DNA from 4 places in the Xenorhabdus sp. TS4 genome. Region 1 is predicted to be linked to each of the others. Evidence: predicted binding sites of a transcription regulator. Region 1 holds the regulator's gene; each other region holds the start of a gene.
What was found. Region 1 encodes CRP, which controls carbon source genes, mostly activating them, when cyclic AMP is high. Its sites were predicted from a motif close to ATGTGANNNNNNTCACAT; they were not measured.
Positions count from the first base shown of each region.

Region 2: a site for CRP is predicted at 4,465-4,482, ahead of yrbN (protein YrbN). Genes of this name have one in related genera too.
Region 3: a site for CRP is predicted at 3,452-3,469, ahead of serA (phosphoglycerate dehydrogenase). Genes of this name have one in related genera too.
Region 4: a site for CRP is predicted at 5,650-5,667, ahead of ompW (outer membrane protein OmpW). Genes of this name have one in related genera too.

Region 1 covers NZ_NKHQ01000001.1:121,671-129,806, reverse strand. Annotated here, with positions in the region: gene polA (DNA polymerase I) at 1-2,438, shown strand, start outside; gene yihA (ribosome biogenesis GTP-binding protein YihA/YsxC) at 2,902-3,525, opposite strand; gene ppiA (peptidylprolyl isomerase A) at 3,818-4,384, shown strand; gene Xets_RS00475 (aminodeoxychorismate synthase component II) at 4,666-5,241, shown strand; gene Xets_RS00470 (aspartate aminotransferase family protein) at 5,364-6,581, shown strand; gene crp (cAMP-activated global transcriptional regulator CRP) at 6,647-7,279, opposite strand; gene Xets_RS00460 (phosphoribulokinase) at 7,704-8,136, opposite strand, start outside.
Region 2 covers NZ_NKHQ01000013.1:21,613-29,748, reverse strand. Annotated here, with positions in the region: gene truB (tRNA pseudouridine(55) synthase TruB) at 1-471, shown strand, start outside; gene rpsO (30S ribosomal protein S15) at 647-916, shown strand; gene pnp (polyribonucleotide nucleotidyltransferase) at 1,181-3,319, shown strand; gene nlpI (lipoprotein NlpI) at 3,503-4,387, shown strand; gene yrbN (protein YrbN) at 4,488-4,568, shown strand; gene Xets_RS08195 (DEAD/DEAH family ATP-dependent RNA helicase) at 4,558-6,468, shown strand; gene Xets_RS08190 (hypothetical protein) at 6,591-6,737, opposite strand; gene btsR (two-component system response regulator BtsR) at 7,037-7,756, opposite strand; gene Xets_RS08180 (sensor histidine kinase) at 7,759-8,136, opposite strand, start outside.
Region 3 covers NZ_NKHQ01000024.1:98,821-106,956, forward strand. Annotated here, with positions in the region: gene Xets_RS11865 (YecA family protein) at 1-216, opposite strand, end outside; gene zapA (cell division protein ZapA) at 615-920, shown strand; RNA gene ssrS (6S RNA) at 1,076-1,259, shown strand; gene Xets_RS11880 (5-formyltetrahydrofolate cyclo-ligase) at 1,314-1,910, shown strand; gene serA (phosphoglycerate dehydrogenase) at 2,023-3,264, opposite strand; gene rpiA (ribose-5-phosphate isomerase RpiA) at 3,535-4,194, opposite strand; gene Xets_RS11895 (LysR family transcriptional regulator ArgP) at 4,360-5,265, shown strand; gene Xets_RS11900 (oxidative stress defense protein) at 5,262-5,996, opposite strand; gene argO (arginine exporter ArgO) at 6,077-6,718, opposite strand; gene mscS (small-conductance mechanosensitive channel MscS) at 6,857-7,729, opposite strand; gene Xets_RS11915 (YacL family protein) at 7,923-8,136, opposite strand, start outside.
Region 4 covers NZ_NKHQ01000081.1:73,553-81,688, forward strand. Annotated here, with positions in the region: gene Xets_RS17640 (gamma-glutamyl-gamma-aminobutyrate hydrolase family protein) at 1-304, shown strand, start outside; gene trpD (anthranilate phosphoribosyltransferase) at 367-1,371, shown strand; gene trpCF (bifunctional indole-3-glycerol-phosphate synthase TrpC/phosphoribosylanthranilate isomerase TrpF) at 1,368-2,738, shown strand; gene trpB (tryptophan synthase subunit beta) at 2,769-3,959, shown strand; gene trpA (tryptophan synthase subunit alpha) at 3,959-4,765, shown strand; gene ompW (outer membrane protein OmpW) at 4,856-5,497, opposite strand; gene Xets_RS17670 (YciC family protein) at 5,992-6,747, shown strand; gene Xets_RS17675 (SulP family inorganic anion transporter) at 6,813-8,136, opposite strand, start outside.

The DNA of each region.
Region 1 (8,136 bases):
GTACATTGGCTTTGCAGGCTGAAAAAGAGGACCGTTCGGTGCTGATTAGCACTGGTGATAAAGATATGGCGCAATTGGTGACGCCAAATATCACGCTGATTAACACCATGACCAACACTATTTTGGGGCCGGAAGAGGTTGAGGGAAAATATGGTATTCCTCCTGAGCTGATGATCGATTTTCTCGCCCTAATGGGGGATTCTTCCGATAATATTCCGGGGGTGCCGGGAGTGGGTGAGAAAACCGCTCTGGGGCTATTGCAGGGTATTGGCGGATTGGATGAGATCTATGCCCGGCTTGATGATATTGCCACACTTGGTTTCCGTGGAGCCAAAACACTGGGTGGTAAAATGGAACAGCATAAAGAGGTGGCTTATCTTTCCTACCAATTGGCAACAATCAAAACCGACGTTGAGTTGGATAGAACCTGTTTAGATCTTTCTGTTATGCCTCCGGATACGGATGAGTTACTGTCTCTGTTCAATCATTATGAATTCAAACGTTGGATCAGTGACGTACAGAATGGCAGTTGGCTGGAAGGTAATGGGCAGAAACCTGTTGCAGCTGGCACTAAGTCAGAATCAGTGGCTGCTGCACCAGCCGCTGTTAAAATTTCACCGGAAAATTATCAAACCATCCTTGAGCACCAGATCCTTGATGAATGGATTGCAAAGCTGAAACAAGTTCCGGCATTCTCTTTTGATACTGAAACCGACAGTCTTGATACCCTAACAGCTAATCTGGTGGGGATGTCCTTTGCCATTGCAGTGGGGGAATCAGAAGTTGAAGCCGCTTATCTGCCATTGGGACACGATTATCTGGATGCGCCACAGCAATTGGAGCTGCATGAAGTCCTCGCAGCATTAAAACCGCTGCTGGAAGATGCCAATCTGCCTAAAATTGGTCAAAACCTGAAATTTGATCGTGGTGTTTTGGCGCGTTATGGCATTGCTTTAAATGGCATTGTTTTCGATACCATGCTGGAATCGTATGTTTTGAACAGCGTAGCAGGGCGGCATGACATGGATAGCCTTGCTGATCGTCATCTGGGCTATAAAACCACCACATTTGAAGAAATTGCGGGCAAGGGCAAAAAGCAACTCACCTTCAATCAAATTCCATTGGAGGAAGCTGCAAAATACGCAGCAGAAGATGCGGATGTGACTCTTAGGCTACATCAGGCCATGTATCCTCAGTTAGAGAATGCTCCAACTCTGCAAAAAGTTTTCCAGAAGATCGAAATACCACTGGTGCCGGTGCTGTCCCGTATGGAAAGAACAGGGGTGTTGATCCATGCCCAAACGTTGGCAGAACATTCAAGGGAAATCACTGCGCGTTTGGATGAACTGGAAAAATCTGCGTATGAGTTGGCAGGGGAAGAATTCAATCTGGCATCACCAAAACAGCTACAAGTCATCTTATTTGAAAAAATGAACTTGCCTGTATTGAAAAAGACGCCAAATGGTGCACCATCAACGAATGAAGAAGTGCTGGAAGAGTTGGCAGAGCACCATGAATTGGCAAGGGTGATTTTGGAACATCGTGGTCTGGCAAAACTGAAAACCACTTATACTGATAAACTGCCTCAGATGGTGCACCCACTGACAAATCGTGTTCATACCTCGTATCATCAGGCGGTAACTGCGACGGGGCGCCTCTCTTCCCGTGATCCAAACTTGCAAAACATCCCTGTTCGTAATGACGAAGGGCGCCGTATCCGTCAGGCATTTGTTGCGCCGGAAGGTTACTGCATTATGGCCGCGGACTATTCACAGATTGAATTGCGCATTATGGCGCATTTGTCACAGGACAAAGGCTTGTTGGAGGCATTTGCCCAAGGCAAAGATATCCACCGTGCGACGGCTGCGGAAGTGTTTGGCGTACCATTGGAACAAGTGACCAGTGAACAGCGTCGCAGTGCTAAGGCGATTAACTTTGGTCTGATTTACGGCATGAGTTCGTTTGGCCTGTCCCGTCAGTTAGGTATTCCGCGTGGTGAAGCACAGCGCTATATGGACCTCTATTTTGAACGTTATCCAGGAGTGTTGGCTTATATGGAACGTACACGGGCGCAGGCGGCTGATCATGGATTTATCGAAACGCTGGAAGGCCGTCGGTTGTACCTGCCGGATATCAAATCGCGTAATGCCATGCGCCGCAAGGCGTCAGAGCGTGAAGCCATCAATGCACCTATGCAGGGGACGGCAGCGGATATCATCAAATTGGCGATGATTGCGGTAGATAACTGGATTGTCAGTGAACAGCCAAATGTGCGCATGATCATGCAGGTTCACGATGAACTGGTATTTGAAGTACATGAATCAGAGCTGGAGATAGCAGGGCAGAAAATCAGAGAGCTGATGGAACAAAGTATGCAGCTTGATGTGCCGTTAAAAGTGGATGTTGGGATTGGTGATAATTGGGATCAGGCACACTGATGTCCCTTTTATCTTAGAAGCTGAAAAAGAGCCGCAGAAATGCGGTTCTTTTTTTATTGAATGATTTTTATGAAAATACTGCGTGTTTAATGAACTGGAATTATCTCAATTACACCGCGAAAAGGCGTGTGACAAGAATTTCAGTTAGATTTTAGATTAGATCTAGATCTCATAAATATGTAATTAAACTACATGAATGACGCCATAATAACCTGTTCTGCTTAAATGTTAACAGCTGAATCGAGGTAATTAGTGAAAATTAATTACAAAAAAGTCTTTTTTTGATGAAAAGAATAGGTTAAAGTTGTCGATGTAGGGTACAGAGGTAAGATGTTCTATCTTTCAGACCTTTTACTTCACGTAATCGGATTTAGCTGAATATTAGCTGCCCCAGTCATATTTTTTGACTGGGGCGTTTTTTTATGTCCGATTAATGGAAGTGCAGTAAGGCAGAAGGCGGATGTTACTCCGCCTCAATAGCAGGCTGATTGAACCAAAGATTGAGTTTTTGCTCTAGTTTATCGGTGCCGATTTTTTTCAGGGCGGAGAAGTATTCGACCTGAATATCACCATTCAGAGAGGACAATTCCTGACGAACTTTCGCTAGTTGGCTTTTACGGGCACCGGAAGCCAGTTTATCGGCTTTAGTGAGCAATACCATGACGGGGACTTGCATCACGACCGCCCATTCGATCATTTGCATATCCAGATCTTTCAACGGATGGCGGATATCCATCAAAACCACCAGCCCTAACAGGCATTCACGCTTTTGGAGATACTCTCCTAGGGCTTTCTGCCATTTACGTTTCATCTCTTCTGGGACTTCAGCGTAACCATAGCCTGGCAAGTCTACCAGACGAACACCTTCTTCTACTTCGAACAGGTTAATCAACTGGGTACGGCCAGGGGTTTTACTGGTACGCGCAAGGCTCTTTTGGCGGGTTAGTGCATTCAGGGCGCTAGATTTACCCGCATTTGACCTGCCGGCAAACGCGACCTCAATGCCCACATCTTGAGGCAGGTGGCGAATGTCAGGTGCACTCGTGATAAAGTGGGTCATATGATAGTTGTAGTTCTTGATGGTCAAAATGGTTATCTCCCTGAGGAATACACAAAAATAGCGCGGTGATTATACCGAGAGCAACCGCTTGTGGACAGGCGTAACTTTATACCGACATTTTACCGTCATTTATACCGATATTTTTTCCGATAATGAATGGCGCAGATAGTCGGAAAATAGTGTGTATAACTCACCTTGAGCAGTTGAGATACTCGTAAATGTAGGTAAATCTTTGGAACTTCACTCCATTGGGAATTACACTTAATGAGTTTTGTTGTTATGAGTTTTATTGTTGACCTCAAAAATAAAGGAACCATCAATGTTTAAACGTATTTTTGTGTCGCTTATGACTGCATGTGCTATCAGTGCGATAGCTGTCCCAGCATTAGCCGCTGAAACTCACGTGAAGCTGGTAACATCGGCTGGAGAAATCGAACTTGAGTTAGATAGCAATAAGGCACCAATTACTACCAAGAATTTCGTTGAATATGTCAATGAGGGATTTTATAACAACACTATTTTTCATCGTGTTATCCCAGGCTTTATGATCCAGGGCGGTGGCTTTACAAAGGATATGAAGCAAAAAGCTACCAGAGAGCCAATCAAAAATGAAGCAGATAACGGCCTGCGGAATTTGCGGGGTACTATTGCTATGGCACGTACCGCAGATAAGGACAGCGCAACCAGCCAGTTTTTTATTAACGTGACTGATAATGCTTTCCTTGACCACGGGCAGCGTGACTTCGGTTATGCGGTCTTTGGCAAAGTCGTCAAAGGCATGGATGTGGTTGATAAAATTTCTCAAGTCAAAACAGAAAATGTTGGCCCTTATCAAAATGTACCGGCAAAACCAATTGTGATCTTATCTGCCAAGGTTGAATCTTAACAGCCCGAACACCGACATAATACGGTATTCGGATAATCATTACTGGTTGTTTGAGTACCGTTTGCATTCCCCTTCTCTCCGCCATTTCTACGTTGTTACATCATGTTGCATTATGGTAATGCGGTCGCCGTACCACTATTTTAAAAGTGCTTCTGTGGTATGATTAGCCCCCCATTGCTGTTAATACTGCTTTACCTGATTTTACTATTATACAGAATGCATAATACCCCAATGGGGTAGGGCAACTTATAAGACTATAATAATCAGTAGGATATACTCCTATGTTACTAATAATAGATAACTACGATTCTTTTACATTCAATTTATATCAATATTTTTGTGAGTTAGGGGCAGAGGTTTTAGTTAAGCGTAATGATGAGATCCAGCTTGAAGATATCGAAGATTTGGCGCCTACTCATTTAGTCATTTCGCCGGGTCCTTGTACGCCGAATGAAGCAGGGATCTCGCTGGAAGCAATTTCACATTTTGCAGGGAAATTGCCCATCCTCGGTGTGTGCCTGGGACATCAGGCGATAGGTCAGGCTTTTGGTGCGAGCGTTGTTAAAGCGCGTGAAGTGATGCATGGAAAAACCAGCCTGATTCACCATAGCCAGCAAGGGGTATTCAAAGGATTAGATCGTCCATTGACGGTCACGCGTTACCACTCTCTGGTCATTGCCGCAGAAACGCTTCCGGCTTCATTTGAAGTGACAGCCTGGAGTCAGCGCAATGGTGACGTAGATGAAATCATGGGAATTCGTCACCGTACTTTGCCACTGGAAGGAGTGCAATTTCATCCAGAAAGCATTCTTAGTGAGCAGGGACACGAATTGTTGAATAATTTCCTCAAATATTAGTTAGATACCTCCGCATTCCCTCATTCTGTTATTTTTTTATTTGCCCTTAAGTGATTTTTTATTCATATTTTATGACTATTATTTCACTTCGAAATGGCAAATATAAAAATAAGGTGAGGGAAATGGTAGAAAATAAAGCAGCAAACCGAAATACCTATGATCAAGTGATGTTGCCCATTTATGCACCGGCGAATTTCATTCCTGTCAGAGGGCAAGGAAGTCGGGTATGGGATCAACAGGGTAAAGAATATATTGATTTTGCCGGGGGTATCGCTGTCTTGGCTTTGGGGCACAGTCATCCGGCTTTGGTGAACGCCTTGAAACAGCAAGGTGAAAAATTGTGGCATGTCAGCAATATTTTTACCAATGAGCCTGCCTTAACTTTAGCGCAAAAATTGATTGATTCGACCTTTGCTCAAAAAGTCTTTTTCGCTAATTCGGGAGCGGAAGCCAATGAAGCGGCATTTAAATTAGCACGTCGTTATGCGATTACTCGTCATTATCCCAATAAAACCAAAATCATTGCATTCCATCAGGCGTTTCATGGTCGTACCTTTTTCACTGTTTCGGTAGGAGGGCAGCCGAAATATGCCGAAGGGTTTGGACCTAAACCTGCTGATATTGTTCACGTGCCTTTTAATGATTTGGATGCCGTCAGGGCGGAAATCGATGATCACACTTGTGCTGTTGTTTTGGAGCCAATTCAAGGAGAAGGGGGGGTTACTCCTGCGACGATGGAGTTTCTGCATGGGGTGCGTGAATTGTGCGATAAGCATCAGGCTTTGTTGGTCTTTGATGAAGTTCAGAGTGGGATGGGGCGCACGGGTAAGTTATATGCTTACCAGCATTATGGCGTACAGCCGGATATCTTGACGACAGCAAAAGCGCTGGGGGGCGGTTTTCCAATTAGTGCAATGTTAACGACAGATACAATAGCGGCGGCAATGGAAACGGGGGCACATGGAACGACTTATGGTGGAAATCCATTGGCTTGTAGCGTCGGTTGTGTCGTACTGGATATCATCAATACGCCAGAAGTGCTGATGGGCGTGGAAAAACGGCACGATATGTACACTCATGCTCTGGAAAAGATGAACCAAAAATATGGTATCTTCCATGAATTTCGTGGAAAAGGCTTGCTGATTGGGGCCGTATTGAAAGCCGAATATCAGGGTAAGGCCAGAGAAATATTGCAGCAAGCGGCGGAACTGGGATTGATGTTATTAAGTGCAGGAGACAGCATCTTGCGTTTTACACCATCATTGATCATTTCTGAGGACGAAATCACAGAGGGTATGATGCGGCTGGAAATGGCGATATCCCGCTGGTTAAACAAATAACAGTAAAAAAAGCCAGTACGAAGTAACGGATTGCACTGGCTGAGTAGTTTCTGGTTTATCGGGAATTAACGTGTCCCATAAACGACGATGGTTTTGCCATGTGCAGAGATCAGGTTTTGATCTTCCAGCATTTTCAGGATACGGCCAACCGTTTCACGGGAGCAACCCACAATCTGCCCAATTTCCTGACGTGTGATTTTGATTTGCATACCATCAGGGTGAGTCATTGCATCAGGCTGTTTGGCCAAATTGAGCAACGTCTGGGCGATACGACCTGTAACGTCCAGAAAGGCTAAGTTACCTACTTTTTCGGAAGTGGTTTGTAGGCGACTTGCCATCTGAGCAGATAAACGCATCAGAATATCAGGATTCACCTGAATTAACTGGCGAAATTTCTTATAGGAAATTTCAGCCACTTCGCAGGCACTTTTTGCTCGCACCCATGCAGTACGCTCTTGTCCCTCTTCAAACAATCCAAGTTCACCAATGAAATCTCCCTGATTTAAATAAGAGAGAATCATCTCCTTACCTTCTTCATCTTTTATTAGAACAGCAACCGAACCTTTAACAATGTAGTAAAGCGTTTCTGCTTTCTCGCCTTGATGAATAAGCGTGCTCTTGGATGGATATTTGTGAATATGGCAGTGTGACAAAAACCATTCAAGAGTAGGGTCTGTTTGTGGCTTGCCGAGAACCATTCGCTTTATCCTCTGTTGTTATTTCTGCCTTTATAGTGTGAGAAACGGTAGTTCCTCTTCAGGCTAGCTTTTAAAGTCAATAGATTAACATATTAACCTGCTGAAAAACTGACAAGCGGGAATTTTATATGGATTATAAGGATGTCAAAATGTAGGTATATTGATCTTAACCCATATACCTTGCCAGTTCGCGCTTGTAACCTTGTTTGTAACACAGGAAAGCATTTCTGTCTCCTCCTGTATCGCTTCAGCATATTAAACTGACTGGTAGATTACCAGAAATCAGGCAGAAGAGTTGGTTTTATTGATTTTACATTTATAAAAGGGAAAAAATTATGTCACAAAAAATGGTCTGTTTATTTAAATAAAACAGGTAACGTTATTTTTTGTTACCTGCCTTATTAAAAATTAAATAGGGATTAAATTACGAAATTTTTTTGCCTTCCAGTAATTGCTTAACAAGCGGTGCCATAATTAATTCCATTGCCAGCCCCATTTTTCCACCTGGAACGACGATAGTATTTATGCTGGAAATAAATGAGCCCTGAAGCATAGCGAGTAAATAAGGAAAATCAATTTGAGTGAGGCCACGGAAGCGGATCACGATAAAACTTTCGTCCAGCGAGGGAATGGCTTTGGCAGAGAAGGGATTGGAGGTATCAACGGTGGGGACACGCTGGAAATTGATGTGAGTACGTGAAAACTGAGGAGTGATGTAGCGGATATAGTCATCCATTGAGCGGACAACGGAATCCATGACAGCCTCTCTGGAATGCCCACGTTCACCGGTATCACGGATGAGTTTTTGTATCCATTCTAAATTGACGATAGGCACAACGCCAATCAATAGATCCACA
Region 2 (8,136 bases), on a different contig from region 1:
CAATTCATTCGCTGGGAAGGGAATGAGCTGGAATTGGAAATACACTGTTCCAAGGGCACTTATATTCGTACCATCATTGATGATTTAGGGGAACTTTTGGGTTGTGGCGCGCATGTCATTTATCTGCGTCGTTTGCAGGTTGCCAATTATCCCAATCAAAGAATGGTAACGTTGGAACAGTTATATGAGTTAAACCAACAAGCTGAAGATCAAGAAATTGAGGCGTGGGAATTGCTTGATCCATTATTGCTACCAATGGATACCGCCGTGGTTCATTTTCCTGTCATTCACTTAACATCTGTCGTTGCGTCTTACTTCAAACAAGGCCAGCCGGTTCGCAGCAAACATAATTTGGCTTCAGATGAATGGGTGAGGGTGACCGAAGGTGATGAAAATAAATTTATCGGCATTGCAGTGATTGATGATGATGGACTAGTGGCTCCACGCCGTTTGGTTGTTGAAACGGAATAATGATAGCAACAGACAAGGAATTTGCAGCAGGTAAATTGAGTTGGGGCACAGAATGACGGTGATTGTGCTGTCTTGCGCTTCACCTATTTGCAGCGTAGAATACCGCGTCTGTACATGAGTGGCTGAATTAGAGATCGGCACTCGTCATTTTAAATTACATATTTGGAGTTATACTATGTCTCTAAGTACTGCTGCAAAAGCGCAGATTATTGCTGAATTTGGTCGCGGCGCTAACGACAGTGGTTCCAGCGAAGTTCAGATCGCACTGCTGACTGCTGACATCAACCACCTGCAAGGTCACTTTTCAGAGCACAAAAAAGATCACCACAGCCGTCGTGGTCTGCTGAGAAAGGTTGCACAGCGTCGTAAGCAACTGGACTACCTGAAGCGTAAAGATGTGGCACGCTATACTGCTCTGATTGAGCGTCTGGGACTGCGTCGCTAATTGATGAGTTTCAGTGGAAAGGGGCCTAATCGGGCCCCTTTTCTTCTAGGAAACGGAATTGTCAGGAAACAGAATCGGAAAATTTAATCTACTGTTTTTTGCACCGTTTCTAAAACTTGAACCTCTTCCGCTACAGTGACTCGCGCGGCTAATGAGAGTCCTCAAAGCAGTGAGCACTGTCATTAGTCGTGAGGGTGTAGCAAGAAGAGAAAATCCATTGTTGCTGGTTTCTTAAATCGGCAACATTAACAAAGGAAAATTATTTTGCTTAATCCGATTGTTCGTAAATTTCAGTATGGTCAGCACACTGTGACCATCGAAACTGGCATGATGGCTCGTCAGGCGACAGCAGCCGTTATGGTAAATATGGATGACACAGCGGTATTTGTCACCGTTGTTGGTCAAAAGAAAGTCAAAGCAGGTCAGGATTTCTTCCCTCTGACCGTTAACTATCAGGAGCGTACTTACGCTGCTGGCCGTATTCCGGGAAGTTTTTTCCGTCGCGAAGGCCGTCCGGGAGAAGGTGAAACATTAGTTGCTCGTCTTATTGACCGCCCTCTACGCCCTCTGTTTCCAGAAGGTTTCCTGAATGAAGTTCAAATCATCGCGACAGTCGTTTCTGTTAATCCACAAGTAAACCCTGATATCGTTGCCATGATCGGCTCTTCCGCTGCACTGGCGCTGTCTGGTATTCCATTCAATGGTCCAATTGGTGCTGCGCGTGTTGGTTATATTAACGATCAGTACGTTCTGAACCCAACTAGCGATGAGCTGAAACACAGCCGTTTGGATCTGGTCGTTGCAGGTACAAATAACGCGGTGCTGATGGTAGAGTCCGAAGCGGAACTGCTGACTGAAGAGCAAATGTTGGGTGCGGTTGTGTTTGGTCATGAGCAACAACAGATTGTGATTGATAACATCAATGCGCTGGTTGCTGAAGCAGGTAAAGAGAAATGGGATTGGGCACCAGTGCCTGTTAATCAACCTCTGCACGATCGTGTTGCAGAACTGGCTGAAAGCCGTCTGGGTGATGCTTATCGTATTACTGAGAAGCAGGAACGTTATGCTCAGGTTGATAGTATCAAAGAAGAAGTCACTGTGGCTATCCTGGCAGAATTTGCAGAAAAAGGCGTTGAACTGGAAGAAACCGAAGTGCTTGAAGTTCTCGCTATTCTGGAGAAAAATGTTGTTCGTAGCCGTGTTTTGCGTGGTGAACCGCGTATTGATGGCCGTGAAAAAGACATGGTTCGTGCTCTGGACGTTCGCACAGGTGTACTGCCACGTACTCATGGTTCATCCCTGTTTACCCGTGGTGAAACTCAGGCATTGGTAACTGCAACACTGGGCACAGAGCGTGATGCTCAGGTTATCGATGAGCTGATGGGTGAGCGTACAGATCGCTTCCTGTTCCACTACAACTTCCCTCCGTACTCTGTCGGTGAAACTGGCATGGTCGGTTCACCAAAACGTCGTGAAATTGGTCACGGTCGTCTGGCGAAACGTGGTGTATTGGCTGTGATGCCAGGCATCAACGAATTCCCATATACCGTTCGCGTGGTATCTGAAATCACTGAATCCAACGGTTCTTCCTCTATGGCTTCTGTCTGTGGTGCATCACTGGCATTGATGGATGCAGGTGTGCCAATTAAGGCAGCCGTTGCGGGTATCGCAATGGGGCTGGTGAAAGAAGGGGAAAACTTTGTTGTTCTGTCGGACATTCTGGGTGACGAAGATCATCTGGGCGACATGGACTTTAAAGTTGCGGGTAGCCGTGATGGTGTCAGCGCACTACAAATGGACATCAAAATCGAAGGTATTACCCGTGAAATTATGCAGATTGCTCTGAATCAGGCTAAAGGTGCTCGTCTGCACATCCTGAATGTGATGGAACAGGCAATTAATTGTCCACGCAATGATATTTCTGAATTTGCACCACGTATCCACACTATCAAGATCAACCCAGACAAGATCAAAGACGTGATTGGTAAAGGGGGTTCCGTGATCCGCGCATTGACGGAAGAAACAGGGACTACCATTGAAATTGAAGACGACGGTACAGTGAAGATTGCGGCGACTGACAGTGACAAAGCACGTCATGCTATCAGACGTATCGAAGAAATCACTGCGGAAGTTGAAGTGGGTCGTATTTATGCTGGTAAAGTGACCCGCATTGTTGATTTTGGTGCATTCGTTGCTATCGGCGGCGGTAAAGAAGGGCTGGTACACATTTCTCAGATCGCCGAAAAACGTGTAGAGAAAGTCACTGATTATCTGCAAATCGGGCAAGAAGTTCCTGTGAAAGTGCTGGAAATTGACCGTCAGGGACGTATCCGCCTGAGCATGAAAGAAGCCGTGATTACAACTGACGCAGAATTGCAATCACCGGAATCATCAGTAGAATAAATTTGACGTAAAGAGCGGCGTCCTGTAAAAAGGGCGCCGTTTATCTCAATAAATTTCGAGTTATTGTTCTTAGCAGTAGTTTGAAAGATGAGAGAACGTCAATTTTGGGCAGGACGCCTGAAATATACAATGTGGGTGGAGTAATAGGGCATTCTGATTGATGTCTGGCTTCGGGAGTGGGAAATGAATTCTTTTCTGCGCTGGTGTTATGTTGCGGCTATTTTTCTCCTTGTGGGATGTAGCGGCACTGGGTGGCGTAAAAATGAAGTGATTGCTATTCCATTACAACCAACATTGCAACAAGAGGTTATTCTGGCTCGCATGGAGCAAATACTTGCGAGTCGGTCACTAACGGAAGATGAATATGCACAGCTTTTATATGAACGAGGTGTGCTGTATGATAGCCTCGGGCTGAGGGCACTGGCGCAGAATGATTTTTCAGTGGCTTTGTCTATCCGCCCTGATATTCCTGAAATTTTTAATTATCTGGGAATTTATTTTACGCAGGCAGGCAATTTTGATTCTGCCTATGAAGCGTTTGATTCTGTTTTAGAGCTTGATCCAACTTACAACTACGCGCGAATGAATCGCGGCATTGCACTGTATTACGGTGGCCGCTATCGATTGGCGCAGGATGATCTGCAGGCGTTTTATCAAGACGATCCAAATGATCCCTTCCGTTCGTTGTGGTTGTACCTTGTGGAAGATAAAATTGATCCTAAGGCTGCAATGACTAATTTGTCGCACCATTTTGACAAAGCGAACCGGGGAAGATGGGGCTGGAATATTGTTGAATTCTATTTAGGCAAAATCGGTGAAAAAATATTGATGGAACGCTTAAAACAGGGTTCAACAGATAACACTTCGCTCGCTGAGCATCTCAGTGAAACTGACTTCTATTTAGGTAAACATTACCTAAGTCTGGGGGATGAGGATAGCGCAACTGCGTTATTCAAGCTGACGGTGGCTAACAATGTGCATAACTTTGTTGAGCACCGCTACGCATTGTTGGAATTGGCGCTATTGGGCCAAAAACAAGATGATTTATCGGAATCGAACCAACAATAGCTGACGAACATTTTCACGACAGATTTTAAAGTCCGCATCTCTGGAGATGGGGGCTTGTTTGTTCGTTTAATAACATAATTTGAGCCAGTTCACATTTTAAATGAAAATGACAGAAATTCTTTTCACTGTGTTATGTAGACTGGCCGCCATGATCAATGAGGCACCATTACATGACCACTGAGACTGAAATCTCTTTTGCTGATTTAGGTTTATCAGCACCTATCCTTTCTGCGTTGGGAGACCTGGGCTATGAGAAGCCTTCTCCTATTCAACAACAATGTATTCCACACCTGCTGAGCGGCCGTGATGTGCTGGGTATGGCACAGACGGGCAGTGGTAAGACCGCCGCTTTCAGCTTACCTTTATTGAATAACATTGATGCTGAACTTAAAGCGCCACAAATCCTTGTGTTAGCGCCAACCCGTGAACTGGCGGTGCAGGTTGCTGAAGCGTGTTCAGATTTTTCCAAACATATGCGCAATGTGAATGTTGTTGCACTTTACGGTGGACAGCGTTATGACGTTCAGTTACGTGCCTTGCGTCAGGGACCACAAGTTGTGGTGGGAACGCCGGGACGTTTACTCGACCACCTGAAACGTGGAACATTGGATCTGTCCAACCTGAAAGGTTTGGTACTGGATGAAGCTGACGAAATGTTGCGTATGGGCTTTATCGAAGATGTTGAAAACATCATGAGCCAGATCCCTGCTGAACATCAAACCGCGCTGTTCTCCGCGACAATGCCAGAAGCGATCCGCCGCATCACTCGTCGTTTCATGAATGATCCACAGGAAGTTCGTATTCAGAGCAGTGTGACAAACCGTCCTGACATTAGCCAAAGCTACTGGTCTGTTTACGGTATGCGCAAAAATGAAGCGTTGGTGCGTTTCCTTGAAGCAGAAGATTTTGATGCTGCGATTATTTTCGTGCGCACCAAGAATGCAACGCTGGAAGTTGCAGAAACGCTGGAGCGTAACGGCTACAACTCTGCGGCATTGAATGGTGACATGAACCAGGCTCTGCGTGAACAGACACTTGAGCGCTTGAAAGATGGCCGTTTGGACATTCTGATTGCGACTGATGTAGCTGCTCGTGGCCTGGATGTTGATCGCATTAGTTTGGTTGTTAACTACGACATCCCAATGGATGCAGAATCTTATGTACACCGTATCGGTCGTACCGGTCGCGCTGGCCGTGCGGGTCGTGCCCTGTTGTTTGTTGAAAACCGCGAACGTCGTTTGCTGCGTAACGTTGAACGCACCATGAAACTGACAATCCCGGAAGTTGAACTGCCAAACGCAGAGCTTCTGAGCCAGCGTCGTCTGGAGAAATTTGCGGCCAATGTTCAGAATCAACTGGAAAGCAGCGATCTGGATCAATACCGCGCATTGTTGTCTAAACTGGGAACCGGCGATGATCTGGATATGGAAACACTGGCAGCAGCCCTGCTGAAAATGGCACAAGGTGAGCGCCCACTTATTCTGCCACCCGATCCAGTGCGTCGTCCTCGCCGTGAATTCAACGATCGTGATGACCGTCGTCGCAATAGCAATAGCAATAGTAACAGTAATAGCTTTGGTGAGCGTGACAGAGGTGATCGTCCTCGTCGTGAGCGTCGTGACGTGGGTGATATGGAACTGTATCGCATTGAAGTTGGTCGTGATGATGGTGTTGAAGTTCGCCATATTGTGGGCGCAATTGCAAATGAAGGTGATATCAGCAGCCGTTATATCGGTAATATCAAACTGTTTGCTACCCACTCTACGATTGAACTGCCAAAAGGGATGCCAGGGGAGTTGCTGTCTCACTTCACCCGTACTCGTATTCTGAACAAACCAATGAATATGCAGTTGATGGGTGATGCGCAACCATTTGAACGCCGTGAGCGTCGTGGTGGCCGCAATGGTAACGGCGGTAATGGTGGCAATGGTGGCAATGGCCCACGTCGTGACCGTGATGGTTTTGGTAATAACGGTGGTCGTCGTTTTAACAACGAACGTCGCGGTGGTGAGCGTGGTTCTTTCCGCGGTCGCAGCAACGATGAAGCACCACGTCGCCGTCAAAGCAATGGCAATGTATAAGCACTAATTTTTCATTGACTTGCTTGATTTATCGTTGCATTGAAAATATCGCAATGATGAATTAAATAAAGCCCTTTCTCCGTTAAGAGAAAGGGCTTTTGCTATTTATTTTGCTGATTTTATTAAAGTTTTTTCTTAGTAATATGTTTGTTTAATTCAGCTTTGACCTCAGCATCTGAAAGTAAGCGCTCACCTTGATGAATAATGCGTTTTCTTAACTTGCCTTTGAAACCAGCATGTGCCACTTCCTGCAAAATTCGTTCTTCCACAGGACACAATCCTCCTTCATTTTGATCCAATGGATACGGTGTTTGCACTCAAAAAGCTGCTTAATTCCTTGTAGGAAGCCATGCTGATTGAGCAGAGCATTTAATTGAAACATCGCGTTATAAAAGTCACCGATCAGCAAACGTGGGGTACTGAAATTTCCCGTAATCTCAAGATCTTGCTGATTTTTTAGGTTTTTCAGGATCATTAGGTTAGTTTTAATTTTGAGATAAAAATCCGCCAAGGGCATTTCCTTTGTTTATTTTCCTGTAGGGTTGAGAAATTATGCCCTAAGCGGTGATTAATTTAACCCCAATGCTTCCTTAAGCGGTTTCAGATAACGACGACTAACTGGAATACGCTTATCATTGCTCAGTACCAGCTCTGCCTGCCCATTGTCTCCAAAAACAATTTCCCGTAATTGGGTCATGTTGACTAAATACTGGCGATGGCAGCGAGTTAGTGACGTGCGGGTTTCCAGTGTCCGCAGGGTCAACTCGGTAAAGCCTTCCTGCCCGTTAGCGTTCATGACATATACACCACTCAGGCGGGAAGTGACATACAGAACATCATCCAATGGCATCAGCCAGATTCGGCTATGTCCAGTGCAGGGAATATATTTCAGTTGTTCATCTTCACGTTGAAGATCTGCCAGATTTTGTTTTTGATAGCCAGAACGCAGTCGTTGCAGTGTCTTACTCAGGCGCTCTTTTTCCAGCGGCTTCAATAAATAATCGAATGCATGTTCTTCAAAGGCTTGCACTGCATATTCATCAAATGCAGTCAGGAAAACAATGTAAGGGCGATGCTCTGGATCGAGCATACCCACCATTTCCAGTCCGGTAATACGGGGCATTTGAATATCGAGGAAAACAACATCGGGTTTCAGACGATGGATGGCACCAATCGCTTCGACTGCGTTGGCACATTCTCCCATGATTTGAATATCAGTTTCCTCTGCCAGCAGACAACGTAGATTTTCACGAGCCAATGGCTCATCGTCAACAATCAATATATTCATATTTACGCCGCTTTTTTAGCCTGTTTTTTTTCTAATGGCAAACACAAAATGACACGGGTAAATTCTTCTGGTTGACAATCAACTCTCACCCCATACTGTTTACCATAACGAAGCCGCAGACGTTTATCTACTAAGCTCATCCCAAGACCTTCATCCCCCACTTTTTTGGGGCAATATAGCCCTGCATTATCTTCAATCTCTGCCAATAGCAATTGGTCTTCTTGATAGGCTCTAATCGTAATTCTTCCTGTATCCAGTAACTGTGATGTGCCATGTTTAATGGCATTTTCTACCATTGGTTGGAGGGAAAAGGCTGGTAACCGTGCATTGCGTAAGGATTCAGGTATCTCGATAGCAATTTGGAGGTGTTCACGGAAACG
Region 3 (8,136 bases), on a different contig from region 1:
AAGCGGCAGAGCCAAAACCTGAGAAAATGCCAGGCCATCATTCGCAAGATCATGCACCAGTGTCTGCCAACTACTCTCGTGATTACCGCCATGATTTCCACTGCATAGTAACCCACTGATTAAGCCATGCATTTCTGCTGCTGTCAGTGCAACGGACTGTTGATGCAAAATTTCATCAAATGATTGATAATTAGGTAATGAGTTTTGTATAGACATGTATATTGATCATCGTTGGCGATATAAGTTCATGCTATGCTACCATCAAGGGGAGTCGCTATACCAGACAGCACACACCGATATATCCCCAATCGATTTCGAGATGCCGCGTTGATAGCAAGGGCACGAATCCCCAAAACATAGATACTTTATATCTATAACTAATTGACTGGGATAAGTGAACATTGCCCAAAAGCAGCAGTTTGAAGATGAAGGGAAGAAAAAGGGGCTTTTGGTATTGTACGGTAATGATTGGTGTCGGCCTTGTTTTATACCATAATTTACTTTATACCCAATAGATTTCAAATTATAGCTCTGGCAACAAAGCCGCAATTTGAGAGATAAGGGATATATATCAACATCAAGGTATCGGCACAATAATAAATCAGGAAGGTGTCATGTCTGCACAACCAGTAGATATTCAGATTTTTGGGCGGTCATTACGTGTCAATTGTCCAACAGAGCAGATTGAAGCGTTGCAAGCTGCTGCTGAGGAACTTGATCAGCGTTTGCATAACCTTAAAGAACGCACCAGAGTCACTAACACTGAGCAACTGGTTTTTATTGTGGCACTGAATGTCTGTCACGAGTTGGCACAGGAGAAGATGAAAACCCGTGATTATGCTTACAATATGGAACAAAAAATAAAAATGCTCCAGCAATCCATTGAAAAGGCACTGTTAGAGCAAGGTAAAGTTACCTGATACTCCTACCCGCCTACCCGTCAGCTAAATCTTGTTGATAAATCAGGCAGTAGTCACTATAGATTAATATAAGCAGTTGCTTTCTTCGTTTAGTTCCATACAATAGGCTTCATAGCGTTGCTTAAAGCCTATTTAGTTGGTTTAAGCAGCAAAAAATTTCTCTGAGGTGTTCGTGAGCAGGGAAGTCCCCTGAGCCGATATTTCATCTCTATAGAATGTGGTGCTACGTTTCTTGTGAGCATGCTTGGCTAGACCAAGAAGCCTAATAGCAACGACGCTGCGTTCACCTTGAACCAAGGGTTCAAGGGTTACCACCTGTAACGGCATCTTGGAGAACCTCCCATTCTTTATCTGTTTTGTATCCTTTTCTGCGTTAATTAACAGGCAGGTATCATGCAATCAGATGCTCCTTTTTCTCTGCGCAAATCCATTAGAAAAAAAATTCGGCAACTACGTCAAAATCTATCTCCCGAACAACAATTGCAATTTGCCCAGCAAGCCGTTAAACAGGCTATAGCGCACCCTAAGATCCAGCAAGCTGACAAAGTTGCCCTTTACCTCTCCTTTGATGGGGAATTAGATACACGTCCGCTAATGCAACAACTTTGGCAGCAAAACAAACAGGTCTACTTGCCAATATTGCATCCTTTCAGCCGGAATCACTTGCTGTTTCTCCGTTATTGCGCAGACACGCCTCTTATTCGCAACCGTTTTAATATCGAAGAGCCTCAGTTGGATATCCGGCAGGTTTTACCCATCTCCGAACTTGATGTCATGTTTATTCCTCTGGTCGCTTTCGATTGTACGGGGCAACGCCTGGGGATGGGCGGCGGTTTTTACGATAGGACTCTCGCGAAATGGCAACAACAGAATTTTTATCCGATTGGATTAGCTCATAATTTGCAGTTAGTTGAGAAACTGCCCAGTGAGAGTTGGGATATTCCTCTGCCAGAGATCATTACACCAGAAAAAGTATGGCAATGGATATGAATTAGTATGCTACTCAGTGAGTTAACAGGGACTATTGTGCCTTCAATAGCCCCTTATTTTTAATGCGTTTTTTCGTCTTAATCAATAATGACCTTTAACCAGTCATTATATCTTAGTAAAGCAAGCGAGAACGGATCGTGCCTGGCAAGGATTTTAGTTTCTGCAAGACCTGTTCAGCTTGGGCTGAATTCTGCGTCGTAATATCAATCACAACATAACCAATACCGCTGTCAGTCCGCAGATATTGAGCATCAATATTGATTTCTTGCTCAGTGAACACTTGGTTAATACTAGTCAAGATACCTGGGCGGTTTTCATGGATATGCAGTAATCGGTTAGTATCCTTAGCATGAACAGGGAGCGATACTTCAGGGAAATTAACCGCTGATAATGTAGAACCATTGTCGGAATATTTGACCAGTTTACCTGAAACTTCATAACCGATATTTTGCTGGGCTTCTTGCGTCGATCCCCCAATATGTGGCGTCAGCAGCACGTTATCAAACTGGCTTAATGGTGAGATGAAAGGATCATTGTTTGTTGCGGGTTCATGGGGAAAGACGTCAATCGCTGCGCCAGAGAGATGCCCTGTTTCCAATGCCGTGCTGAGTGCATCAATATCGACCACAGTACCACGTGATGCATTGATCAAAATCGAGCCTGGTTTCATCAATTCCAGTTCTGCTACGCCAATCATATTTTTGGTTGAAGCGGTTTCAGGAACATGCAGGCTCACGACATCACTCATATTCAACAATTCAGACAAATGATGAACTTGCTGTGCATTACCTAATGGCAATTTATTTTCAATATCATAGAAATAGACATTCAGGCCAATATTTTCAGCCAATATGCCAAGCTGTGTACCAATATGCCCGTAACCGATAATACCTAATTTTTTACCACGCGCTTCGTAGCAGCCTTTTGCTTGCTTATCCCATATCCCATTGTGGGCTTTGGCATTCGCCTCAGGAATACGGCGCAATAGCAACAACAGCTCACCTAATACCATTTCAGCGACCGAACGCGTATTAGAAAAAGGGGCATTAAATACCGGAATACCACGACTTGCTGCGGCTTTCAGGTCAACCTGATTAGTACCAATACAAAAACACCCAACTGCAACCAGCTTTTCCGCTACGCCGAAAATCTCTTCGGTCAATTGGGTGCGGGAACGAATTCCGACAAATCGGGCATCACGGATCGCTTCTTTCAATTCTTCAGGTTCTAATGCCCCTTTGTGATATTCAATATTGCTGTACCCTGCCGCTTTTAGGCTATCTACTGCGCTTTGGTGAACGCCTTCCAGCAGCAGAAATTTAATTTTGTCCTTTTCTAAAGATACCTTAACCATTTGCCCACCCTAGTTGTACTCACTTTCATAATGCATATCGATTCCACCAAAATAACAAAAAAAACAGTAACGGCAATACAATCGATTGCTTATATTACAGAATAAGCAACAGTAAATAAGTTGTTATGCAAAGTAAAATAATTCGTTACGGGATAAAGACAGAGTTTTGAGGTTTTTTTAGACAGAAAAGTGATATATATCACTAAATTTTCCATTTTGAATAAATATAAAAATATTTTGAGGGCAGATTATTCTGCCCTCAATAAATGATTATTCAGTGAGCGTCTTAACGCCATCCGCAGTACCTACCAGCATCACATTAGCTCCTCGATTAGCAAACAGTCCCACCGTTACCACGCCAGCGATCCCATTGATCTTATCTTCTAACTCAATGGGATCGACAATAGAGAGATTGTGAACATCCAGAATATGGTTGCCATTATCTGTTACTACGTTTTCACGATAAACCGGTGTTCCGCCCAATTTCACCAGCTCACGAGCCACATAAGCCCGTGCCATTGGGATGACTTCAACTGGCAGAGGGAATTTGCCTAACACATCGACTTGCTTAGACGAATCAATAATACAAATAAATTTCTTCGCAACCGCCGCGATGATTTTTTCTCTGGTTAACGCTGCGCCGCCACCTTTGATCATCTGCATTTGGCCATTAATTTCATCAGCACCATCAACATAAATATCCAAAGTGTCAACCTCATTGCAGTCAAACACAGGAATACCGAGACTTTTCAATTTCTCAGTTGATGCCTCTGAACTTGACACAGCACCTTCAATTTTATCTTTGATAGTGCCTAACGCATCAATAAAATGCGCTGCGGTAGAACCTGTACCAACACCGACAATTGTGCCCGTTTTAACGTATTCTAATGCCGCCCAACCTACTGCTTTTTTCAGTTCGTCCTGAGTCATATTGATCACAGCCTATAATCAGTTACAAGGAAAAATCTGACGGCTAGTATAAACAATATTGGCTCACCTCATGAAAAAATATGGCATAGTGCTGGTTAGGCCACATAATGGTTTTAATATTGAGCTGTAACACAAAAAGAGCAAACACGGAGAATCTTATTTTCAATGAAACGTCCTGATTACCGATCATTGCAAGCATTAGATGCAGTGATCAAAGAACGTGGTTTCGAGCGGGCAGCGCAAAAACTTTGTATTACCCAATCAGCGGTATCCCAGAGAATCAAGCAATTAGAAAATATGTTTGGTCAGCCGCTATTGGTACGCACTGTTCCTCCCCACCCTACAGAACAAGGGCAAAAGTTACTTGCGCTATTACATCAGGTGGAACTACTGGAAGCGCAATGGCTTGGTGATGAAAATAGTAATGAGATCCCGTTATTGCTTTCCCTTGCTGTTAATGCGGACAGCCTGGCGACGTGGCTTTTACCGGCTCTCCACCCTGTTTTATCCGATTTGCCTATTCGGCTAAATATTCAAGTGGAAGATGAAACCCGGACTCAAGAGCGTTTGCGGCGTGGTGAAGTTGTCGGAGCGATTAGTATTCAATCCCAGCCTTTGCCAAGCTGTTTAGTTGATAAATTAGGTGCTCTGGATTACCTGTTTGTAGCCTCTCCAGCGTTTGCAAACCGTTTTTTCCCGAATGGCGTCACGCGTTCAGCATTACTGAAAGCACCTGCGGTTGCATTCGACCATTTAGATGATATGCATCAAGCATTTCTACAACAGAACTTCGATTTATCACCGGGAAGTGTGCCCTGCCATATCGTGAATTCTTCCGAAGCATTCGTTCAATTGGCAAAACAAGGTTCGACTTGTTGCATGATCCCACACTTGCAAATCGACAAGGAGCTAAAAGCCGGTGAGTTAATCGATCTCACACCAGGACTATGCCAACGCCGTATGCTTTATTGGCATCGTTTTGCGCCTGAAAGTGGAACGATGAGAAAAGTCACTGACACCCTGCTAAAACGAGGGCGCCAGATGTTACGTCAGGAAGATGAAACTCATTAACGCTGTAATTCAAAAACAGCATCAACGTGATCAGAAAACTCAATACTCTGTGGCTCATAAGTTTCACTGGCTGGGTCAGAAGCTGGTGCTGCCAACAGATCTGTCTGGTATTTCAGACGGCTCATAGGAACAGGCACAGCTTCAGGCGCACGGTAATTAATGCTATATACAGGACCTAACTTACTGTTGAACCCTTTTGCCAATGTAGTTGCCTGTTGAATAGCATTCTCAATAGCTTTTTGTCTGACTTCATCACGATAACGTTGCGGATTGCTTACACCAAACTGAACAGAGTTAATTTCATTCAGCCCTGCTTTCAGGGCACCATCCAATAAGGCATTCAGTTGCTCTAGCTTGTGAACTTTCACTTCAACTGAACGCGACGCCCGATAACCTGTAATACTCGATTTTCCACTCTTTTGTTCATATTGATATTCTGGCTGGGTGCGCAAATTAGCAGCATCAATATCTTTCTTTTCGATGCTACTGTTTTTCAGAAAATCAAAATATTTCGCAACCCGTTCATCGACTTTTTTCTTTGCTTCTGCCGCACTCTTTTGCGTTTCACTCACATGGATTACCAAAGTAGCCATATCTGGTGCCGCTTTAACTATCGCATTACCAGAGGTGGAAATATGTGGAATAGAGAGTGAATCAGCAGCGGAAGCTGTCATGCAAGACAGGCTTCCTAAAGCCATCATTGCAGCCAATACCAGTGATTTACGTTTCACAAGACCTCCTAAAGTTACATGAATAAGGTGCTTTCAGAAACATTAGCACACTATCTATAGAGAAGTAATCTATAGCGTATCTATGGAGAGATATTGTAATTAACAAAAAATCTATATCCTTGCTTAATTAAGCTCCAAGCGATATACCACATCACACAACCAACGAAGATATTGATGATCCGTTGTGCTCTGGGCCGATTAAGGACAGGTGCAAACCACGCAGATAAGAATGACAAGGCAAAAAACCAACTGATCGATGCCATTACTGCTCCGGTGGTAAACCACGGCCGAAGCTCGGCTGACAATTGTCCTCCTATGCTTCCCAATACGACAATGGTATCCAAATAAACATGAGGATTCAGCCATGTCACAGCGAATAGCGTTACTATGACTCGCCAACGGCTTTGGACAGTTTTTTCAGTACCGGAATGTTCGACTTCTGCCGATAACGCTGTTCGAAAAGCCCCCCATCCATACCATAGTAAAAATGCGACGCCTCCCCATGTCACAGTTTGCAATAAAAGTACCGATTGTCCCAGTAAGGCACTACCACCAAATATCCCCGCTATGATGAGCAGAGAATCACTGGTGGAGCATAATGTTGCACTCATTAAATGGAACTGCTTTCTGCTCCCTTGCTGCATCACAAATACATTTTGTGGCCCAAGCGGAAGGATCATCGCAGCACTAAGAAAAAAGCCCTGAATAAATGTTGAGAACATGCAAAGATTCCTAATAATTATTCAATTAGTTACGATATCAATGCATATTAAACAAGATGACGCATTAGTAAAAATGAATGATTCTAATAGATCATTAGGAAAGGTGATGTGAGAAATTCTCACATCACGATATCTTGATTATTCGTCCGTCTTCTTCTGTAAAACACTATTTTGCTGATGCAGATAAACATCCATTTGTGGGAATGGAATGCCGATATTGTGTTTATCCAAAGCACACTTAAAATTTTCCATCAAATCCCAATATACATTCCAGGCGTCACCATTAGTAGTCCACACACGCACAATAAAGTTCAATGATGAAGGAGCCATTTCATGCAGGCGGATAGTGACTCCTTTTTCATGTTGAATGCGTTTATCTGCTTGAATCACATCACCCAACACTTTTTTCACTTCATCAATATCCGCATCATACGCGACCCCCACCATAATTTGGGTACGGCGGTCAGGTTCACGGCTGGTATTGATAATATTGTCTGCAATAATTTTACCGTTGGGGATCACAATGATACGGCCATCTGCCGTGCGCAATGTTGTTGAGAAAATCTGCACTTGCATGACCGTTCCTTCCACAGCGCCAATACTGACATATTCGCCAGTACGAAGTGGGCGGAAAATCACCAATAGCACACCAGCAGCAAAATTAGACAGTGAGCCTTGTAATGCCAGGCCTACCGCCAAACCTGCGGCACCAATTACAGCAATCACAGATGCGGTCTGAATGCCCAATTTCCCAAGAACAGCAATAATCGTAAATGCTATGATAGCGTAACGAATAATCGCGGATAGAAAATCAGAAATGGTGGTATCAATGCCACGCAGTGACATAACACGCTTAGTTGCTTTATTAGCCAATTTGGCAATAAACAAGCCAACGATAAGAATCAAAATGGCAGATACAATGTTTACCGCATACTGAATCAGTAGATCCTGATTGTTGGTAAACCAACTTGCCGCTTTATCAATCTCATGTGACAGATTGATCTTTTCCATACAAAGTCCACCGTTATTGTTGGAACCTATCTCCATTCGATGCCGTTACTCACAATGAACGCCACCAGCAGGGTGTAGGCTCCTGTTCAAAAATAGTTTTCTGTTCAAAAAAATAGAAAACCACTATCACAACACAAAAATGTAATGGAATATAAATTATGGCAGAAAGCCTTCATTGCTTGAACACTAATCCTTACGTTTTCTTTTTTTGTAAAATAAATTCTCTGTAATCAGCCAACATATCGATAAAATCGTCTGTCCCACAAAAAGCCAAACTCTCGTTATCGTAGTAACTCATTCCTTCTTCTATAACCTCTGTATCAAATTGAAGTTGATTAGCCCTGATCATGATCTCATCTTCACTCATCAATAGCGTATATTCATGACCAGCCAACTGCCACTGGCGT
Region 4 (8,136 bases), on a different contig from region 1:
AGCTTATGGAGGAAAAGTTTCTGCTGCTCAGGAAATTCTGCATGGCAAGGCAACACCCGCTATCCATGATGGGAAAGATATGTTTTCCGGCCTACCAAATCCTTTGTCTGTTGCTCGTTACCATTCTCTTGCCGCTGTGCATACTCCGACAGCACTGACTGTCTCTGCTTCATGTGGCGATATCGTGATGGCTGTGCGCCATGATGAGCACAAAGTTTGTGGTTTTCAGTTCCATCCCGAATCTATTTTAACTACGCGGGGTGCCAAACTGCTCGAACAAACACTGGCTTGGGCATTGAGCTGACGATTTAAGGGTTGTGAGTTTGGGTATCGAATGAAAGGCACTAAACTTAAAGGGATGGAAAAATGCAGTTGATTTTTGACAAATTATTCAGTGCTCAGGCACTGACACAACAAGAAAGCCAGCAGCTATTCACTGCCATTATTCATGGTGAGCTGAGCGATACACAACTGGCTGCTGTATTAATTAGCCTGAAGCTGCGTGGCGAGCAGCCACAAGAAATTGCGGGCGCAGCCCAGGCGTTCCTGGCAAACGCAGCCCCCTTTCCTCGCCCTGATTACACGTTTTGTGATATCGTCGGCACAGGTGGAGACGGTTCCAATAGTATCAATATTTCAACAGCCAGCGCCTTTATTGCTGCTGCTTGTGGCCTTAAGGTGGTAAAACATGGAAATCGCAGTATTTCCAGTCGGTCTGGATCATCTGATTTATTAGCTGCATTCGGCATTGCATTGGATGCCCAAGCTGAAAAATCACGCAGAGCCTTGGATGAAATTGGTGTCTGCTTCCTGTTCGCACCTCAATATCACAGTGGATTCCGTCATGCGGTGCAAGTTCGCCAGCAACTAAAAACTCGAACATTATTTAATGTGCTTGGCCCGTTGATCAATCCGGCGCGTCCTCCTGTTTCTCTCATCGGAGTCTATGGCCCTGAATTAGTTGAACCCATAGCCCATACCTTACACGCTTTGGGTTATCAACGCGCCGCCGTTGTACACAGTGGAGGAATGGACGAAGTTGCCTTACATGCACCAACCTATGTTGCAGAACTTCATCACGGTGAAATTAGCCAATATCAGTTAACAGCAACAGATTTTGGTTTGCCAAGCCATCCCATATCTTCACTGAAAGGTGGATCACCTGAAGAAAACCGCAACATGTTAGCAATGTTATTGCAAGGCCACGGAAGCAAAGCCCATGCTCATGCCGTAGCAGCTAATGTGGCTCTGTTAATGAAGATCCACGGGCAAGAAGATCTACGGGAAAATACTCAATTGGCACTCGATACTATTTACAGCGGCCAGGCTTATGAAAAAGTAACGGCATTGGCAGCAAGGACTAGATCATGAAAACCAGCGTATTACAGAAAATTGTTGAAGATAAAGCAGCATATCTGGTTACTCGTAAGGCAGAGCAACCGCTGGAAAGCTTTATTGATGTTATCGTTCCAAGTCATCGTCGGTTTTATCAGGCGTTGACCCATAAGCAAACCGTTTTTATTTTGGAATGCAAAAAGGCATCTCCATCAAAGGGGCTGATTCGTGAAGATTTCGATCCCGTTCATATTGCAAAAACTTATCAACCTTATGCTGCTGCAATCTCTGTCTTGACCGATGAAAAATACTTTCAGGGCAGTTATGATTTTCTGGCAATGGTCAGTTCTGCGGTACATCAACCTGTTTTGTGCAAAGATTTTATTATTGATGCCTATCAGGTTTATCTTGCCCGTTATTATCAGGCTGATGCTATTTTACTGATGCTTTCTGTCCTTGATGACGATACGTATCGTAAATTGTCTGCATTGGCACACAGTCTTGATATGGGTGTACTGACCGAAGTCAGTAATGAAGATGAACGGCAACGGGCAATTAAATTGGGTGCAAAGGTTATTGGCATCAATAACCGAGATCTACGTGATTTGTCCATTGATTTAGAGCGTACCCGTAGACTGTCTGTTGGTTTACCTGAAGACACTATCGTCATCAGTGAATCTGGTATCCACCAACATCGCCAGGTGCGGGAATTGAGCCAGTTTGCCGATGGTTTTCTTATTGGTAGTTCTTTAATGGCACAACAAAATTTAGATTTAGATCTCGCTTTACGCCGCCTGATTTTGGGTGACAACAAAGTTTGTGGTCTGACTCGCCCACAGGATGCGAAAGCTGCGTTGCAAATGGGTGCCGTTTACGGTGGTTTAATTTTTGCTGAAAAATCACCGCGCAAAATTAGTCTGCAAAAAGCTCAACAAATCATCAATGAAGCCTCTCTTCTATATGTTGGTGTGTTTCAAAATCAACCCATTGATTTTGTCAATAATATCGCCCGTAAACTTTCGCTCACCGCAGTTCAACTGCACGGAGGTGAAGATGAAAACTACATTAACTCCCTACGCTCGGTACTACCTGAACATTGTGAAATTTGGAAAGCCATTAATATGTCTAATGCTGTAGCAGTTTCCGCAATACCTCATGTTGATCACTTATTGTTGGATAACGGAGCAGGAGGAACAGGAAAATCATTTGACTGGCAGTTAATCAACCCACTCATTCAGCATAACAGTTTTCTGGCTGGTGGCCTGAACGCTGAAAACTGCCAAATGGCAGCAACATTTGGCTGTTATGGACTGGATTTTAACTCAGGAATTGAAGTGTCTCCGGGTATCAAAAGCAGCCAGAAAATCAAGCAGGTGTTTCAACAATTGCGCTGTTATCACTAATTTTTCAGATAAAAATGGATGAGTAGAACAATGAGTAAATTGAATCCTTATTTTGGCGACTTTGGTGGACAATTTGTGCCACAAATTTTGATCCCTGCACTTAACCAATTAGAAGAAGCCTTTATTGACGCACAGAAAGATCCTGAATTTCAGCATACATTTCAGGATCTCCTGAAAAACTATGCAGGCAGACCCACTGCCTTAACACTGTGTCAAAACCTGACTAAAGGGACAAAAACACGTTTGTACCTGAAACGTGAAGATTTGCTCCACGGCGGTGCTCACAAAACCAATCAGGTTTTAGGACAAGCATTGTTGGCAAAACGCATGGGAAAGCATGAAATCATTGCTGAAACAGGCGCTGGTCAACATGGCGTCGCAACCGCCCTGGCTTGTGCGTTATTAGGGCTGAAGTGCCGTATTTATATGGGAGCAAAAGATATTGAACGCCAATCGCCCAATGTTTTTCGCATGCGTTTGATGGGGGCACAAGTGCTCCCTGTCCATAGCGGCTCGGCAACCTTGAAAGATGCCTGTAACGAAGCAATGCGTGACTGGTCGGGTTGCTATGAAAAAGCGCATTATCTATTGGGCACTGCGGCTGGCCCTCACCCATATCCGACAATGGTACGAGAATTTCAACGTATGATTGGTGAAGAAGCCAAAGCTCAAATTCTGGAAAAAGAAGGCCGTTTACCTGATGCCGTCATTGCCTGCATTGGTGGTGGTTCAAATGCCATCGGTTTGTTTGCTGAATTCATTCCAGAAAATGATGTCCGCTTGATTGGTGTTGAACCTGCTGGGCATGGTATTGAAACTGGAGAGCATGGTGCCCCATTGAAACACGGAAGATTGGGAATTTACTTTGGCATGAAAACGCCAATTATGCAGACAGAAGACGGGCAGATTGAAGAATCTTATTCCATTTCGGCGGGTTTAGATTTTCCTTCCGTTGGTCCGCAACATGCCTATTTAAACAGCATCGGTAGAGCCGATTATGTTTCAATTACTGATGATGAAGCGCTGGAGGCCTTCCAGGAACTCTCACGCAATGAAGGTATTATTCCTGCACTGGAATCCTCTCATGCTTTGGCTTATGCCTTGAAAATGATCCATGAGTCTCCAGACAAGGAACAATTATTCATTGTCAATTTATCTGGCCGTGGTGACAAAGACATCTTTACCGTTCACGATATTTTAAAATCCAGGGGGGAAATCTGATGGGACGTTACGAACAACTTTTTAAGAAGCTGCAAAACAAAAAACAAGGCGCTTTTGTTCCTTTTGTCACCCTTGGCGATCCTAATCCCGAATTATCGTTGGAAATTATTGATACCTTGATTTCAGGTGCTGCTGATGCGCTTGAATTGGGTATTCCGTTCTCAGATCCCCTGGCTGACGGCCCAACTATCCAAAATGCCAATCTGCGTGCGTTATCATCCAAGGTCACTCCCACATTATGTTTTGACCTGCTGGCTAAAATTCGAGCTAAACACACTGATATACCCATTGGCCTGTTAGTTTACGCCAATCTCGTCTTTCACAATGGCATTGATGAATTTTATCGTCGCTGCAAAAATGCGGGTGTTGACTCCGTACTTGTGGCTGATGTGCCGTTATCTGAGTCATCGCCTTTCCGTTCAGCCGCCATAAAGCATGATATTGCCCCGATCTTTATTTGTCCCCCTAATGCAAATGATGATTTACTGCGTGAAGTTGCTTCATTTGGACGTGGATATACCTATCTGCTATCAAGAGCGGGAGTAACTGGTAGTGAAAATCGCGCTCCACAGCCACTTAATCATATTATTAACAAGCTCAAAGAATATCACGCTGCCCCTGCTATACAAGGTTTTGGCATTTCAGAGCCAGAGCAGGTTATGAACGCTCTCAATGGCGGTGCGGCGGGTGCAATTTCAGGTTCAGCTGTTGTCAACATTATTGAAGATAACTTGCATCAACCCAACATCATGCTGGAAAAATTAATGAATTTTGTTCGTGCCATGAAAAACGCCACCCAATTATGAACACGCGATAGATAGTAAGTACAAAAAATGGGGCAATTACGCCCCATTGGTTCTCTCTTATGTCAAAGTCAAACACACACGTAGCTTTAATTAGAAACTATAACCAACACCGAACATAAAGACCCACGGATCAAGGCGGGTTTTATATTTTTTATCTACATCACCGGCTTTGAATTTCACATCAGTTTCAATATTCATCCACCAAAGCGAAGTATTCAGCATCCAGTTTTTGTTCAGTTGATAATCCAGACCAACCTGCCCAGCGATACCCCAAGAATCTTTCAGATCCAAGCTATTTAAATTAGCAGCCTTCACGGTTGCATTATTATTAAATTTTTCGCTAAAGAAAGTAGTGTAGTTAACACCAATCCCAACATAAGGACGAAATTCATTTTCTGTAGCACCAAAATAATATTGTGCCATTAGCGTTGGTGGTAAATGTTTAACTTCAGCGACCTCACCCGCTCCTGGTAAACTGACTCTATGCTGGAATGGTGTCGCTGCCAATAATTCAACACCAATATTATCAGTAATCATGTAACCAAAAGTTAAACCCAACTGAGTATTATTATTGACACCAAAAGATCCCAATCCTAATACATTATCAGAACCCGCATGAGGCCTTACCGTTGCTGTACCCGCACGGAACAGGAAGTCACCTGCTTCATGGGCAAAAGTCAATGACGGGGCTAACGTAGCAACAGCCAATACAAGCGCAGAAATCTTCTTCATTATCCATCCCATTTATGTGGTTTTAAACCAGTCCGAAATATACCCGTTTGTTTACCATTGTGATCTAAGACAGATCACATCTTTTAAATATTTTTGGCGAAGTAAGGTATTTACCGCTTACCGCTTTATTATTTCATTTACTGGACATTTTAAATTGATCTAAATCAAAATTCTCTGCATATTAATTTTAATACCACCCATGATTTATATCTTAATATCAACTTTTAAATGAATAACAATAAATAATAATAGAAATTATACATTAAAAACCTTTATTTAATATTCCAACCTCTCATCAATTTATTAACACAAAGTTAATGAATTGATCATTTATATAAAATCTACACTGAGGAAATCTGGCAAAAAAGAACGCTTACTCCCACTAGTCTCAACATACAGGATCAAGCATTGGAGTAAATCTTAGGTATCCAATAATCCCCCTAACAAGGTACAATTGTTCCCTATTGTTGTTTTATTTGATAGGAGCCACTTTCATGCCCATCACGGCAAATACCCTGTATCGTGACAGCATCAACTTTTTAAAGAATCAACTGTTGAATATTGTCATCCTCTCTGTCTTAGCCGCGCTGGTGACAACACTGCTGGGGCATTTACTCATGCCGAATGATGAACAGCTCAATTTATTAGCCGAGTTGCAAAATATAGTCAAAGAGTCCGGCAATACAGGTATCCAACGTTTCGTGATGCAATTAACGCCAGATGAGCAGTTCATGTTAATGCGCACAATGTTCGGAGTTTTATTTACCCATATATTTGGTAGTACCCTACTAACGGCCAGTATGCTGGTACTCATCAGTGCTATCTCTAGCGGTCAGCAAACTAATGCCATTCATGCCAGTACATTATCAATAACACAACTACCCAAGATGTTCTTGCTAATGTTTATTAGTACCCTATTGGTCCAAATCGGCTACGCTTTAATGGTCTTGCCGGGGATACTGTTTTCTATTGCATTCTCACTGGCTCCTATTTTTTTGTTTGAAAAAGGCAAAAATGTTTTTGCAGCCATGCAAAATAGTTGGAAGTTGGCATTTGGTAATATGCGGTTGTTGATCCCAGCTATACTGTTATGGCTTGTCGCCAAGCTAATCCTGGCTCTTGTACTGACAAAAATGCCCGATATGTTGCTATCAGTACTGGATAATTTCTTATCATCCCTGTTACTGATTTATCTATTCCGTTTGTATATGTTAATCAAACCACAAAATAAAACCATACACGGTATCTAATAATCACTGAATAATAAGCACCTAAAATAGTTCACCTCACTGCAATGTAGCGAGGTGAACTGTAGTTACTTCTCCTGTTTTTCCTCCACATGCTGCTTACTTTGAAGTAAACGAATAGCAAAATAGAGATCCGGCACAACTATCAAATCGTCACCGCTACGACTCAGTTTGTTCTGTTTAATCCAGCGATTCAGTTCTGTCCTGCGCCCTGCTAAGACCAATGTCACACCTTTCTCTTTTAATTCTGTGATTAACTCATCCAACACGGCAAAAACACTGACATCATCGTAAGTAAAACTAACCGTCGCATCGACCACTAACCACACAGGATCATTTGCAGCACTGTTCACATGTTGTAATACCCGTTTTTTGAAATATCCAACGTTAAAATAAGTGAGTGGAGAGTTAAAGCGGTACATCATAATGCCATCAACGGGTTTGATATCATTATTCTTATGGATGGAACGAACCATACCTTGGTCATTCACGCCCAGCAACTGATCCGAAGGCCGAAAAACTATCCGCAAAAATTGCAATAATCCCAACAAAACGGCAAAACCGATACCATCGATCACTCCCACCAGCAAGACGGCAATTAACGTAAAAATTGACAGGGTAAAAGCCTGACGATTGCGTTTTCGATAAGCCCAAAGATTTTTTAGACTCAATAAAGACCAAGTGGAAAAGATCAAAACAATACCCAGTGATGACAGAGGGATATACACCAAAAGTTCTGTCATAAATAGCAATACCAGCAAAATGGCACAAGCCGCTATCACCGACACCATTTGCGTTTTACCGCCTAGCGCATCATTGACCGCAGTACGGCTACCCGCAGCACTGACAGCAAAACCTTGTGATAATGACGAAGCAATATTGGCGATACCCAATGCCCTAAGTTCCAAATCTGCATCGACTTGGTAGCCATTTTTACTGGCAAAACTACGAGCAGTCATCATAAAACTGACGAAACTGATCACCGCTAAGTTAATAGAAGGAACCACTAAATCACGTATGATACCGGGTTCAAATTCGGGTATAGGAACAATAGGCAAACCACTCCCCATACTACCCACAATCTGGATGCCATAATGGCTGAGTTGAAATTGCCAGCTGATATAAGTCGATACGATCATTGCCACCAGTGGAGCAGGCCAACTCGGACGGAGAAAATGTACATTAAGCAGTACCAGCAGCGTCATTATTGACATCCCTACCGTCGGCCAGTGAGATTCTAATAATTTACGGGGAAGTGCAATCAATCGTTCAATCAATTCCACAGGCAACCCAGACAGCCCAAAAACTTTAGCCAACTGATCAGCCATAATGGTAATCGCAACACCGTTAATAAAGCCTTTCAAAATGGGACGAGATATAAAATCAGCGAAG